Linked DNA regions of Prochlorococcus marinus str. GP2. The protein of the gene in region 1 binds, or shares a complex with, the protein of each later gene. Links are inferred from orthologs where the notes say so. Each region holds a gene or a part of one and is shown in the gene's direction. Other genes may lie near its edges.

Region 1 (5,085 bases):
AGACTGATGGGATAGCTAGAGCGTGAACTGCTAGCCAACGAACAGTAAAAATAGGATAAACGCGGACTTCCGCAGCCTGCATTGGAGCTTGAGAATTAGTCATTGTTATTTTGTTCTTAAATCTAGTTGAGATTTAGCTTCATATCTTTGTGTTACGACAGGTGCTTTAGATTCAGATGATTGGAAATAACTATCTGGACGAGGAGTTCCGAAAGCATCGTAGGCTAAGCCTGTATATACAAATAAGAAGCCTGCTATAAAGATAGCTGGTAATGTTACTGCGTGAATAATCCAGTATCTAATACTGGTGATTATTTCAAAGAATGGGCGTTCACCCGTTGAACCTGCGGCCATAATCACAAATGTTTACCCTATGATCTTACAGTGTAAAATCATAAGTTCGCGAAGAAATTAACAGGTTGGTTACAGACAGTTGCTAAATCTTTCAAAAATTAATTTTTTTTTTACTATTAACTCGAGTTATTTGAAATTAGCTACTCCATTTAAGGATATAACCTCGCTCGCCAAGAACAAATCCTTTTTGATTGTCCAAAGCCTCCTTATCAATAAAAACTATTTTAATAAAGTTTGTTGGTAATTCAGAAGCAATAGGATCTTTATTCCAAGTTTTACCTTGATCTTTACTTACTATTAAAGTCCCATTACCCCCGCCAGCCCATATATCACCATTTGGATCCCATCCCATGTCTAGATAATTGTATCCATTAAGAATTGGTATAATTGGCTTTGACCAATTTTCTAGATCATTTGTATCTTCATTAAATCTAATTTCTGCTCCTCTAGAAAGCATCCATAAACTTCCTTCTGGATTAAAACCTATACTTTGAACTCTTTTACTACTGGCTCTTTGATGAGCTATCCATGCATCGCTATCATTTTCCAAAGTAGAAAAGAAATTACCTAGACTACTTACACTGACATAATCTCCTTTATTAGTTCTTCTTAAATCTCTTACACCTCCAGAACCAGATGCATCTACAACTTTTGCATTCCATGATTCACCACTATCTGATGTTTCATAAATAGCACCTGCAGTGGTAGCCAATTCTGCAACACCAGCATCAACAGTTGTTATTAGGAATGGTTGGCCTGGTAATTTGTTACCTAAAGATAAACGTGTCCAATTCTTTCCTGCGTCAAGTGTATGCATAACTAATGAGGGTTGACCTATTAACCATCCCTCTTCCCCTTTAAAATCTATATCTAGAAGACGAAAGTTCTCTTCACTTGGTAAATCTAAATTTCTTTTTTCCCAAGTTTCTCCTCCATCATTAGATTCCTTAATAAGTCTATTAGAACCAACTAAAAAACCATGATTATCATCTATAAAATCAACATCTAAAGCATTAGCCTGATCCTCAAACTGAATTGTTTTCCAAGGGCTGCTTTCACTCATCTTGACACCTGTAGATGAACAACTGCTTAAAACAAAACAGAGAACTACAGATAAAAGAAGATTAGGAATACTGGTTAAAAAATTTTTCATTTAATTATATTAATGCAAAGAGTACAAAGAAAGGAACATAGCAGCAGCAAACGCCAACCCTCCAAAAATCAATATATTTTTTTGTCCTGGAGGTAAACTATTAAATCCAAATCCATAAACTAAATTCTCTTCAAAACCACTAGGTTTAGATTTAGGACCTATATCCTTATAAAAATTTTTACCGGCTCGACAAACAGGGCAGGCAAAAGTATTCCCATCCAACTCTGAAAAAGGCGTATTTTTAGCTATGTTTAGTTTCTTATTTCCTTCAGACGGATCATAAATGTATCCACAGCTTCTACATTCAAATCTATTATGTTCTAGATTAGGAAAAGATTGTTCAACATTTATTCTTGAGGAGTTTTCAGAAAGTTTTTCTTTCTCAAAGTCCTCAACTATTTTGTTTTCCTCAGAGGCTGGTTGAATGTTTTCACTCACGGTTTATTATTGTTCTTTAAGAACTTTAAAAGATTTTGCTTAATTAAGCGACTTTTATTCAAAATTAATTTTTAAGATGTTTTTACTAACTGGTTATGAATATTTTTTAGGTTTCCTCCTGATTGCCGCAGCTGTACCAGTCTTGGCTCTAGTTACTAATCTTATCGTTGCCCCAAAAGGCAGAAGTGGGGAAAGAAAACTCACATATGAATCTGGAATGGAGCCTATAGGAGGAGCATGGATTCAATTTAATATTCGCTATTACATGTTTGCCTTGGTTTTCGTTATATTTGATGTTGAGACAGTATTCCTTTATCCTTGGGCTGTTGCCTTCAATAGATTAGGCTTATTAGCTTTTATTGAGGCTTTAATTTTCATTGCAATTCTTGTTATTGCTCTGGCATACGCATGGAGAAAAGGTGCTTTAGAATGGAGTTAAAAAATTGAATCCACAATTATCGCCAAAAGCAATAAGAGAAATCCGAGAAGGAACTTGCAATCCTCTTGGTGCACCCCAAGTTACTACAGATTTAAGCGAAAATATTATATTGACAAGCTTAGACGATCTTCATAATTGGGCTAGATTAAGCAGCCTATGGCCCCTCTTATATGGAACAGCTTGTTGTTTTATAGAATTTGCTGCCTTAATCGGATCTAGATTTGATTTTGATAGATTCGGATTAGTACCAAGGAGCTCGCCAAGGCAAGCCGATTTACTAATAGTTGCAGGAACAGTAACAATGAAAATGGCTCCAGCCCTAGTAAGACTTTATGAACAAATGCCTGAACCAAAATATGTGATTGCCATGGGTGCCTGTACAATCACAGGGGGAATGTTCAGTGCAGATTCTACTACTGCTGTAAGAGGAGTTGATAAATTGATTCCAGTTGATTTATACCTTCCAGGATGTCCACCAAGACCAGAAGCAATTTTTGATGCTGTAATTAAATTGAGAAAAAAAGTTGGGAATGAATCAATTTTAGAGCGCACAAAAACAGAGCAAACTCATAGATACATAACATATGATCATGAAATGAATCTTGTTTTCTCAGAAAATACAGGTGAATATCTAAACAAAACTTCAGCTAACGTAATATCCCCCTCCAAGAAAGAAAAAATAACTGAATTACCTCAAAATACCAAAAAAAATGAAGTTATTTATTCTGAAGAAGATTAATGGAAAAAGACGGTATAGCCACACCCTCAGATAGTGCAATAGAAAAAGAAGGGTTTATAAGCCAGTCTTTGTCTAAAGATGGAATTCCAAATCAATCTTTACCTGATGATCACATAGGAATTGAAAACATTTCTGTTGAACCTAAAAAATTATATGAAGCAGTATCAGCCTTGAGAAATTACGGTTTCAACTATCTCCAATGTCAAGGAGGATATGACGAGGGACCAGGCAAAAATCTTGTAAGTTTTTACCATTTTATAACTGTCGATGATTTACAAAAAATCGAAAAAATTAAAGAAGTCAGATTAAAAGTTTTCTTAAAAAGAGATTCTGATTTATCAATACCTAGTTTGTATAAAATTTTCAAAGGAAGTGATTGGCAAGAAAGAGAAACTTTTGATATGTATGGAATAAATTTTATTGATCATCCCAATCCCAAAAGACTATTAATGCCTGAAGATTGGAGAGGATGGCCATTAAGAAAAGATTATATTCAGCCAGATTTCTATGAACTTCAAGATGCTTATTAGTTTAATTTTTTTAATTTGCGGTAAATAAACATAACTGCTCTTGCTAGTCTCCTTGGGTCATGTCTAAGAGTTGGAGTTATTCTTTTTGAATACAATGGTGCTTGCAAAACATAGTAACCTTCCGATAATAATTTTTCTTTATTACATTGGACAGGCTCTGCCCCTCTACTCTCGTAATAGTCTACTAATGGAGACTTTTCAAATGCAATCTGAGATAAGATTGAGTTAAAAATTCGAGTATTAACTCCAAAATTTGATAATTGTTTTTCTATCGCTTTGATATGTTGATAGACATCAAGTCCATCTGTTTCTCCAGGTTGAGTCATCAAATTACTTATGTAAATTTTAGGAGCATTACTCTGCAACAAGGCATCTACTATCTCTGGTACTAAAAGATTAGGCAATAAAGAAGTGTATAGACTACCTGGGCCAAGAACAATTAAATCAGCTTCTTTTATAGATTCAATAGCACTTGGAAGAGCTGAAGGATTTTCTGGTAGGTAACCAATCCTCGAAATAATTTTTTTAGATTTACTGATCTTGGTTTCACCAAAAATTTTTTCACCATCTTCTAATTCGGCCCATAACATCACATCAATATTTGTTGCAGGTAAAACTTGACCTTGGACCGCCAAAACCTTACTAGAGGCTTGAACTGCTTTTTCTAAACTGCCTGTAATTGTTGTTAAAGCAGACAAGAAGAGATTTCCAAAACTATGACCTTCCAGCCCACTTCCCCCTGAAAATCTGTACTGAAATAATCTAGTTAAAGTAGGTTCTTCGTTTGATAAGGCTGCCAAACAATTTCTAATATCTCCTGGAGGTTGTACACCTAATTGTTTTCTGAGAATTCCACTACTTCCACCATCATCGGATACAGTTACGATTGCTGTAATATTACTACTGTAATTTTTTAAGCCTTTCAATAAAGTAGATAAGCCTGTACCGCCCCCAATTGCAACAATATTTGGGCCTCTGTTTAATTTACTTTTAACTCTTAATGCATCAACTAAAAATGTATCTTTTTCTGGAACAAGCGCTTTTTGAATAGAATTAATACTTCTATTTTGTCCAATCCCTATTAATAATATTCCAATAACAAAAATTAATGGTCCTATGAATGAAACAGGAAAAATATTAGTTAAACCGGTGATTACAGAAAAAAAGATTTCAATAAGCCAATAGAGCGGTCTTAAATTTGTCCAAATTGCCAAGCCTAATAATGTTGTCAAAAAACCTAAAGCAGATGTAAACATCCATCTTTTTATTACCAATCCTGGCAAAAGCCAACTCAAAATTCTTAAGATTTTGTTTAACAAGGCAAAATTAGTCTTTTTAAAATTTTTATAGTACCTTCTTACCCTTTTTTTACGATTATTCATCAAAAAACCTCTTAAATTATTTTTCTCTAATTTAAAGATTATATAAAATC
Region 2 (3,150 bases), 120 kb from region 1 along the record:
ACCCACAATGATTGCTGCGTTTCAACTAATTAGAAAAGGACAAGACCCAATTCAACCTAGAGATGATTTAACTTACTCATCAAATTTTCTTTACATGCTGACTGAAAAAGAACAAGATCCTATAGCTGCAAAAGTTTTTGATAGGTGTTTAATTCTACATGCCGAACATAGTTTAAACGCAAGTACATTTAGCGCTAGAGTTACAGCAAGTACTCTTACAGACCCATATGCTGTCATTGCCTCTGCAGTAGGAACCCTTGCTGGCCCGCTGCATGGAGGAGCAAATGAAGATGTAATTGCAATGTTAGAAGAGATTAAAACTCCAGAAAATGCTGGGTCTTTTTTAGATAATGCAATTAAAAATAAAAGTAAGATAATGGGGTTCGGCCACAGAGAATATAAAGTTAAAGATCCAAGAGCAATAATTCTTCAAAAACTGGCAGAAGAGCTTTTTATTAGATTTGGAGCAGATGAAATGTATGAAGTTGCTAAATCACTTGAGGCAGAAGCAATACCAAGACTTGGACCTAAGGGTATATTCCCTAACGTGGATTTTTATTCTGGTCTTGTTTATAGAAAACTTGGTATTCCTCGTGATTTATTTACTCCAATTTTTGCCATATCTAGAGTGGCTGGTTGGTTAGCTCATTGGAGAGAGCAACTTGGAGCAAATAGAATTTTCAGACCATCCCAAATCTATACAGGTTCAGCACCAAGAGATTGGATCAGCCTAGAAAGTAGAGAATAATATTTGCAGCTTTTCATAAAAAACACACATATTGTTTGTGAAGAGTTAATCTATTAAGTAAATAACATAAAAATTTTGGAATACGGATTAGATCTCGAATATAGTTTTAATGAATTCTTAAAGGGTTTTGGCCTTTCCAGCGAAATCGCTCACATAATTTGGCTCCCTCTCCCTATGCTTTTGGTTTTGGTAGCGGCAGTTGTTGGCGTTTTAGTAACAGTTTGGCTTGAAAGAAAAATATCTGCTGCTGCTCAACAAAGAATAGGCCCCGAATATGCAGGAGCGCTTGGTGTTCTCCAACCAATTGCAGATGGTCTTAAGTTACTTGTCAAAGAAGATATTATTCCTGCTAAAGCGGATGGAATTCTCTTCACTGCAGGACCTATTTTAGTTCTTGTCCCTGTGATTCTGTCATGGTTAATTGTCCCTTTTGGACAAAACCTTTTGATAAGTAACGTTGGAATTGGAATTTTCCTATGGATCGCTTTAAGCAGTATCCAGCCAATTGGACTTCTCATGAGCGGGTATGCATCCAATAATAAATATTCATTGTTAGGAGGTTTAAGAGCAGCAGCTCAATCAATAAGTTATGAAATCCCTTTGGCTTTATCTGTACTGGCTATCGTATTAATGACTAATTCTCTAAGTACTGTTGACATTGTCAACCAACAAAGTGGGGCTGGAATCCTAAGTTGGAATATATGGAGACAACCAGTAGGTTTTATAGTCTTTTGGATCTGTGCTCTTGCAGAATGTGAGAGACTTCCATTTGACTTACCCGAAGCGGAAGAAGAATTAGTTGCAGGATATCAAACTGAATATGCAGGAATGAAATTCGCATTGTTCTACCTTGGTAGTTACATTAATTTAATCCTTTCAGCTTTATTGGTATCAATACTTTATTTAGGAGGATGGGGTTTTCCTATTCCAGTTGAATTAATAGCTAAGTTTCTAAATTTGCCAATTAATTCACCCTTCATACAAGTTTTCACTGCATCAATAGGAATTGTAATGACTGTATTAAAAGCATATCTTTTAGTTTTCATTGCAATATTATTGCGTTGGACAACTCCTAGAGTAAGAATAGATCAACTATTAGATCTTGGATGGAAGTTTCTTCTTCCAATTTCTCTTGCTAATCTTTTGATAACTGCAGGATTAAAACTTGCTTTTCCGCAATTCTTTGGTGGTTAAATTTAAGTAAAAATACTTAAATTAAAAATTAATCCACTAAAATAAAATAACTAAGTAAATTCTTCAAAATGAAAAATTTCCTTCAACAAATAAATAGCTATATCAAAGAAGCATTTAATGCTGGGAAATACTTATACAATGGTATAACAGTAACTTTTGACCATCTTCGAAGAAGACCTGTTACTGTCCAATATCCATATGAAAAATTAATACCCTCTGAAAGATATAGAGGAAGAATACATTATGAATTCGATAAATGTATTGCCTGCGAAGTTTGTGTGAGAGTATGTCCCATTAATCTCCCAGTAGTTGATTGGGTAATGAATAAAGAAACCAAAAAAAAGGAACTTCGAAATTATTCAATAGATTTCGGAGTTTGTATATTTTGTGGAAATTGTGTTGAATATTGTCCAACTAATTGTCTATCAATGACCGAAGAATATGAATTAGCTACTTTTGACAGACACAATCTAAATTTCGATAATGTAGCACTTGGTAGACTACCTACAAACGTCACAACAGATCCCTCAGTTAAACCTCTAAGAGAACTTGCCTATCTTCCTAAAGGTGTTATGGACCCTCATGAAATCCCAGCTTCAGATACTAGAGTTGGTAAATTACCTGAAGAAGTCTATGATTGGATGAAGCCTGAATCAAATGAAAATAAAGATAAAGTTTCTAGTCCAACTAATTAATTTCTATTAATTTATGTCCATCGCAATAACAACACAATTTATTTCTTTTATAGTTCTATCTTTAGTTGTCATTATTGGAGCCCTTGGGGTTGTATTGCTAGAAAGTATTGTTTATTCAGCTTTTCTTCTGGGGGGAGTTTTTATGAGTGTGGCAGGATTATATCTTCTTTTAAATGCAAGTTTTGTTGCTGCGGCACAAGTTTTAGTGTATGTGGGTGCAGTGAATGTATTAATTATTTTTGCTATTATGCTCGTCAATAAAAAAGAAGATTTAAAGCCTATCAATGACATTAAATCGAGAAGAATAATATCAACATCGATATGTTTAACCCTACTAAGTCTCTTAATAAGAGTTGACTTGACTAATATATGGAGCCTCTCAAGTCCTCAAAACTCTATTAGAGAAGAATCAACTATCAGAATTGGTGAACATCTATTCAGTGATTATTTACTCCCATTTGAAGTAGCTTCAGTTTTGCTTTTAATGGCAATGATTGGGGCTATTATTTTAGC
Region 3 (3,215 bases), 110 kb from region 1 along the record:
GTCAGGTTTTTTAGTCTTTGATCATTCTTAAAACAACTTTTAACTAACCTATCTTCAAGGGAATGAAAACTAATAATAGAAATAATACCCCCTGGTAAAAGCCATTCAGGAACAACTTCTAAAAATCTTTCTAATACTTCAATCTCTTTATTAACAGCAATTCTTAGTGCTTGAAATGTTTTTGTTGCGGGGTGAATTTTTTTATATCTTTGTTTTGGTGGGAAGCAGCCTGCAATAGAATAAGCTAACTCTTTGGTCCCAGAATATTTCCCATTTTCCTTCAAATCCATTTTTATTTTCCTAGCAATCTTTCTTGATAATCTCTCATCTCCATATTTATAAATTAAGTTAGCTAGATCCTTTTCATTTAAAGCCTCAATTAATTTCTCTGCATCATCCTCAAGAAGAGGATTCATGCGCATATCAAGTGGACCGTCTTTTTGGAAACTAAATCCTCTTTTAGGGTCATCAATTTGGTTACTATTTATGCCAAGATCTGCAATTACAAAAGAAACTTTTTCTTTTGGTATAAAATCAGCAAAATTAGAAGCCTTTATATCAATTCTATTTTTAAATTCATCAAGTTTTTTGGATGCTGATATTCTCGCGAATGGATCTTGATCAATTCCAATTATATTTAAATCCGAATATTTTTTCAATAAATGATAAGAGTGCCCTCCTCCGCCTAAAGTTGCGTCTATTCCCTTGAGTTGGTTGTTATGTATTAATGGGAAATGCTCTAATGAGGCCATAATCTCATCTGTCATAACTGATTTATGATTGAAAAAAGATGAATCAGATAGGTCAGTTTGCATAACTTTCGACTAAGATTTGTTTAGAAGTTAAATTTTGAATGGCTCAGCTAGAGACTAGAACAGAACCAATGGTGGTCAATTTTGGCCCTCACCACCCCTCAATGCATGGGGTTTTAAGGTTAGTTGTAACGCTTGATGGTGAGAATGTCATTGATTGTGAGCCTGTAATTGGATATTTACATAGAGGAATGGAAAAGATAGCTGAAAATAGGACAAATGTAATGTATGTCCCTTATGTAAGCAGAATGGATTATGCAGCAGGAATGTTTTATGAAGCTATTGTAGTAAATGCTCCTGAAAGATTAGCTAATATTCCAGTTCCTAGAAGAGCTAGTTACATCAGAGTTTTAATGCTGGAACTTAATCGTATTGCTAATCATCTTTTATGGCTTGGCCCCTTTTTGGCAGATGTTGGAGCTCAAACTCCATTTTTCTATATTTTTAGAGAAAGAGAAATGATTTATGATCTTTGGGAAGCTGCTACAGGACAAAGACTAATAAATAATAATTTCTTTAGGATAGGTGGTGTCGCATGTGATCTTCCATACGGATGGTTAGAAAAATGTATAGACTTTTGCGATTGGTTCGGTCCAAAGATAGATGAATACGAAAAATTAATTACAAATAATCCTATTTTTAGAAAAAGAATTGAAGGTCTTGGAACAATCCAAAGAGATCAGGCAATTAATTGGTCTTTGTCTGGCCCAATGCTAAGAGCTTCTGGAGTTTCTTGGGATTTAAGGAAAGTTGATAGTTATGAATGTTATGACGATTTTGATTGGCAGATTGCTTCAGAAAAAGAAGGAGATTGTTATGCGAGATATCGAGTCAGAGTTGAAGAGATGAGACAATCACTTAGTATTATTCGTCAAGCTTGCAAAATGATTCCAGGTGGTCCAACAGAAAATTTGGAAGCTAAAAGAATGGCTACTGAGGATAAGAAGAGTGAAATATTTGGTATTGACTATCAATATGTAGCTAAGAAGGTTGCTCCAACTTTTAAAATACCTAATGGAGAATTGTATACAAGATTAGAGTCAGGTAAAGGAGAAATAGGTGTATTTATTCAAGGAAATAATGAAGTTACCCCATGGAGATTTAAAATTAGAGCGGCTGATTTAAATAATCTACAAATATTGCCACATATACTAAAAGGTGCCAAAATCGCCGATATTATGGCAATCCTTGGCTCAATAGATGTCATTATGGGATCTGTTGATAGATAAGTTCTTTAAATGAAACCCGCTGATTGGTTAATATTGCAGAAGAAAGTAAGATTTGGTGATTGTGATTCTGCAGGTGTAATTCATTTTCATAACTTATTAAAATGGTCTCACGAAGCCTGGGAAGAGAGTATTGAAATTTATGGGATTCCTTATCAAGATATTTTTCCGGATTTTTCTATACGTAAATCTCAAATTATTTTTCCCATAGTAAATTGCGAAGCTAACTTTCTTGCGCCTATAAAAATTGGAGATTTCTTAAAAATAAAAATTTCCCCTCATAAAATTAATACACATTTGTTCCAAGTAAATAGCTTTTTTATAAAAAATGAAAATAAAGTAGCAGAAGGAAAAATAATACATTGTTCTTTAGATATTGATTCAAGAAATAAAATAGAACTTCCCGATCAGTTAGTAAGATGGATAGAGGCTTCAAATGTAAGTGCAAATTTAAAAGAGTGCTAATTATTATTTTTTAAATTTATAGTTTATTTTTTCTTTACTGGCATTTTTATTTTTAACAATCCACTTTTCAGGTTTTTCATGTTTAGGCCAATTTTGAGAAAAATTTTTTAATAAATTTAAAGAATTTTCAATCTTTTTATGGTTTGTAAGTTCTCTAAATTCAACAATTATTTTAATTTTATTTCCCCATAATTTGTCTGATACTTTTGAAATATTGAATTTATTAATTGGGATATTTTCTTTGATAATGAAATCATTTAATCGAGTTTCAATTACTTTTGGAAAAACGATTTCTCCTCCTGAATTAAAAGCTTTATCACTTCTTCCAAGAAAGTTTAAATATAAAGAATTATTGATTTGATTAATTTCACCTAAATCACCGGTTTGCCACCACCCATTTTTATTTTTGAAATTTTTAGTTTTTGAAGAGTCTATTATTTCGTTTCCAATTCTGGCTGATTTAATCTCGATTAACCCTTGTGTGTTAATTCTTATTTGCGTATCAGGTAGTATTTCTCCAACATTTTTAAAACCCATTAAGAATTCTTTTGGTTTTAAACTCGTAACCATTGCTGCTGTTTCAGTTGATCCGTAACAAGGTGCTAATTTTATTTTTTCTTCTATACATTGTTCTGCAGTTTCGCCTGAAATAGAAGCTCCACCTACCCAAATTAGATCAAAAATTTTAAGCCAACTAATACCATCTTTTTGA

Evidence for each region.
Region 2: the proteins of EU91_RS06215 (region 1) and nuoH are in contact, whole or in part, in a crystal structure (PDB 6Y11), measured with the Thermus thermophilus proteins. The link is inferred for Prochlorococcus marinus str. GP2 from one-to-one orthologs. Residues at the interface, in WP_096411117.1 of Thermus thermophilus: Arg16, Glu17, Gly18, Leu24, Leu27, Val28, Trp30, Gly31, Arg32, Asn34, Ser35, Trp37, Thr54, Asp55, Ala56, Asp59, Ala61, Arg62, Phe63, Gly64, Glu66, Val67, Phe68, Arg69, Ala70, Ser71, Arg73, Gln74, Ala75, Asp76; in WP_096411122.1 of Thermus thermophilus: Arg36, Val44, Arg45, Met46, Gly47, Pro48, Asn49, Arg50, Val51, Leu57, Gln58, Ala61, Asp62, Ile64, Lys65, Ile67, Phe68, Lys69, Glu70, Ile72, Val74, Glu223, Ala224, Glu225, His233, Thr234, Glu235, Tyr236, Ser237, Trp241.
Region 3: the proteins of EU91_RS06215 (region 1) and EU91_RS06795 are in contact, whole or in part, in a cryo-EM structure (PDB 6KHJ), measured with the Thermosynechococcus vestitus proteins. The link is inferred for Prochlorococcus marinus str. GP2 from one-to-one orthologs. Residues at the interface, in WP_011056552.1 of Thermosynechococcus vestitus: Leu46, Met47, Tyr48, Thr50, Ala51, Cys52, Phe54, Ile55, Glu56, Ala58, Ala59, Ile61, Gly62, Ser63, Arg64, Phe65, Asn76, Pro78, Thr89, Thr91, Lys93, Met94, Ala97, Leu101, Met123, Phe124, Ser126, Asp127, Ser128, Tyr129; in WP_011057128.1 of Thermosynechococcus vestitus: Pro17, His18, His19, Pro20, Ser21, Met22, Val25, Arg27, Met29, Thr31, Ile38, Asp39, Cys40, Glu41, Pro42, Val43, Ile44, Gly45, Tyr46, Leu47, His48, Arg49, Gly50, Met51, Lys53, Ile54, Asn57, Arg58, Pro65, Tyr66.

Annotation. Positions count from the first base shown.
Region 1 is NZ_JNAH01000003.1:265,500-270,584, reverse strand. The notes cover bases 1,382-4,255. They hold EU91_RS06215 (NADH dehydrogenase subunit K), read left to right. Parts: upstream 1,382-2,388; coding sequence 2,389-3,123; downstream 3,124-4,255. Other genes in these bases: EU91_RS06225 (gluconeogenesis factor YvcK family protein), read right to left, coding at 3,650-4,255; EU91_RS06220 (NAD(P)H-quinone oxidoreductase subunit J), read left to right, coding at 3,123-3,653; EU91_RS06210 (NAD(P)H-quinone oxidoreductase subunit 3), read left to right, coding at 2,022-2,384; EU91_RS06205 (rubredoxin), read right to left, coding at 1,517-1,945; EU91_RS06200 (photosynthesis system II assembly factor Ycf48), read right to left, coding at 1,382-1,507. Also shown: psbF (cytochrome b559 subunit beta), read right to left, coding at 1-103; psbE (cytochrome b559 subunit alpha), read right to left, coding at 106-354; more of EU91_RS06200, read right to left, coding at 491-1,381; more of EU91_RS06225, read right to left, coding at 4,256-5,035. UniProt on the Escherichia coli protein: NDH-1 shuttles electrons from NADH, via FMN and iron-sulfur (Fe-S) centers, to quinones in the respiratory chain. The immediate electron acceptor for the enzyme in this species is ubiquinone.
Region 2 is NZ_JNAH01000003.1:141,091-144,240, reverse strand. What follows is about bases 1-2,882. They hold nuoH (NADH-quinone oxidoreductase subunit NuoH), read left to right. Parts: upstream 1-823; coding sequence 824-1,942; downstream 1,943-2,882. Other genes in these bases: EU91_RS06865 (NADH-quinone oxidoreductase subunit J), read left to right, coding at 2,651-2,882; ndhI (NAD(P)H-quinone oxidoreductase subunit I), read left to right, coding at 2,011-2,637; EU91_RS06850 (citrate synthase), read left to right, coding at 1-748. Also shown: more of EU91_RS06865, read left to right, coding at 2,883-3,150. UniProt on the Escherichia coli protein: NDH-1 shuttles electrons from NADH, via FMN and iron-sulfur (Fe-S) centers, to quinones in the respiratory chain. The immediate electron acceptor for the enzyme in this species is believed to be ubiquinone.
Region 3 is NZ_JNAH01000003.1:152,304-155,518, forward strand. What follows is about bases 1-2,947. They hold EU91_RS06795 (NAD(P)H-quinone oxidoreductase subunit H), read left to right. Parts: upstream 1-853; coding sequence 854-2,041; downstream 2,042-2,947. Other genes in these bases: rsmH (16S rRNA (cytosine(1402)-N(4))-methyltransferase RsmH), read right to left, coding at 1-815; EU91_RS06790 (acyl-CoA thioesterase), read left to right, coding at 2,051-2,503; EU91_RS06785 (AMP-binding protein), read right to left, coding at 2,507-2,947. Also shown: more of EU91_RS06785, read right to left, coding at 2,948-3,215.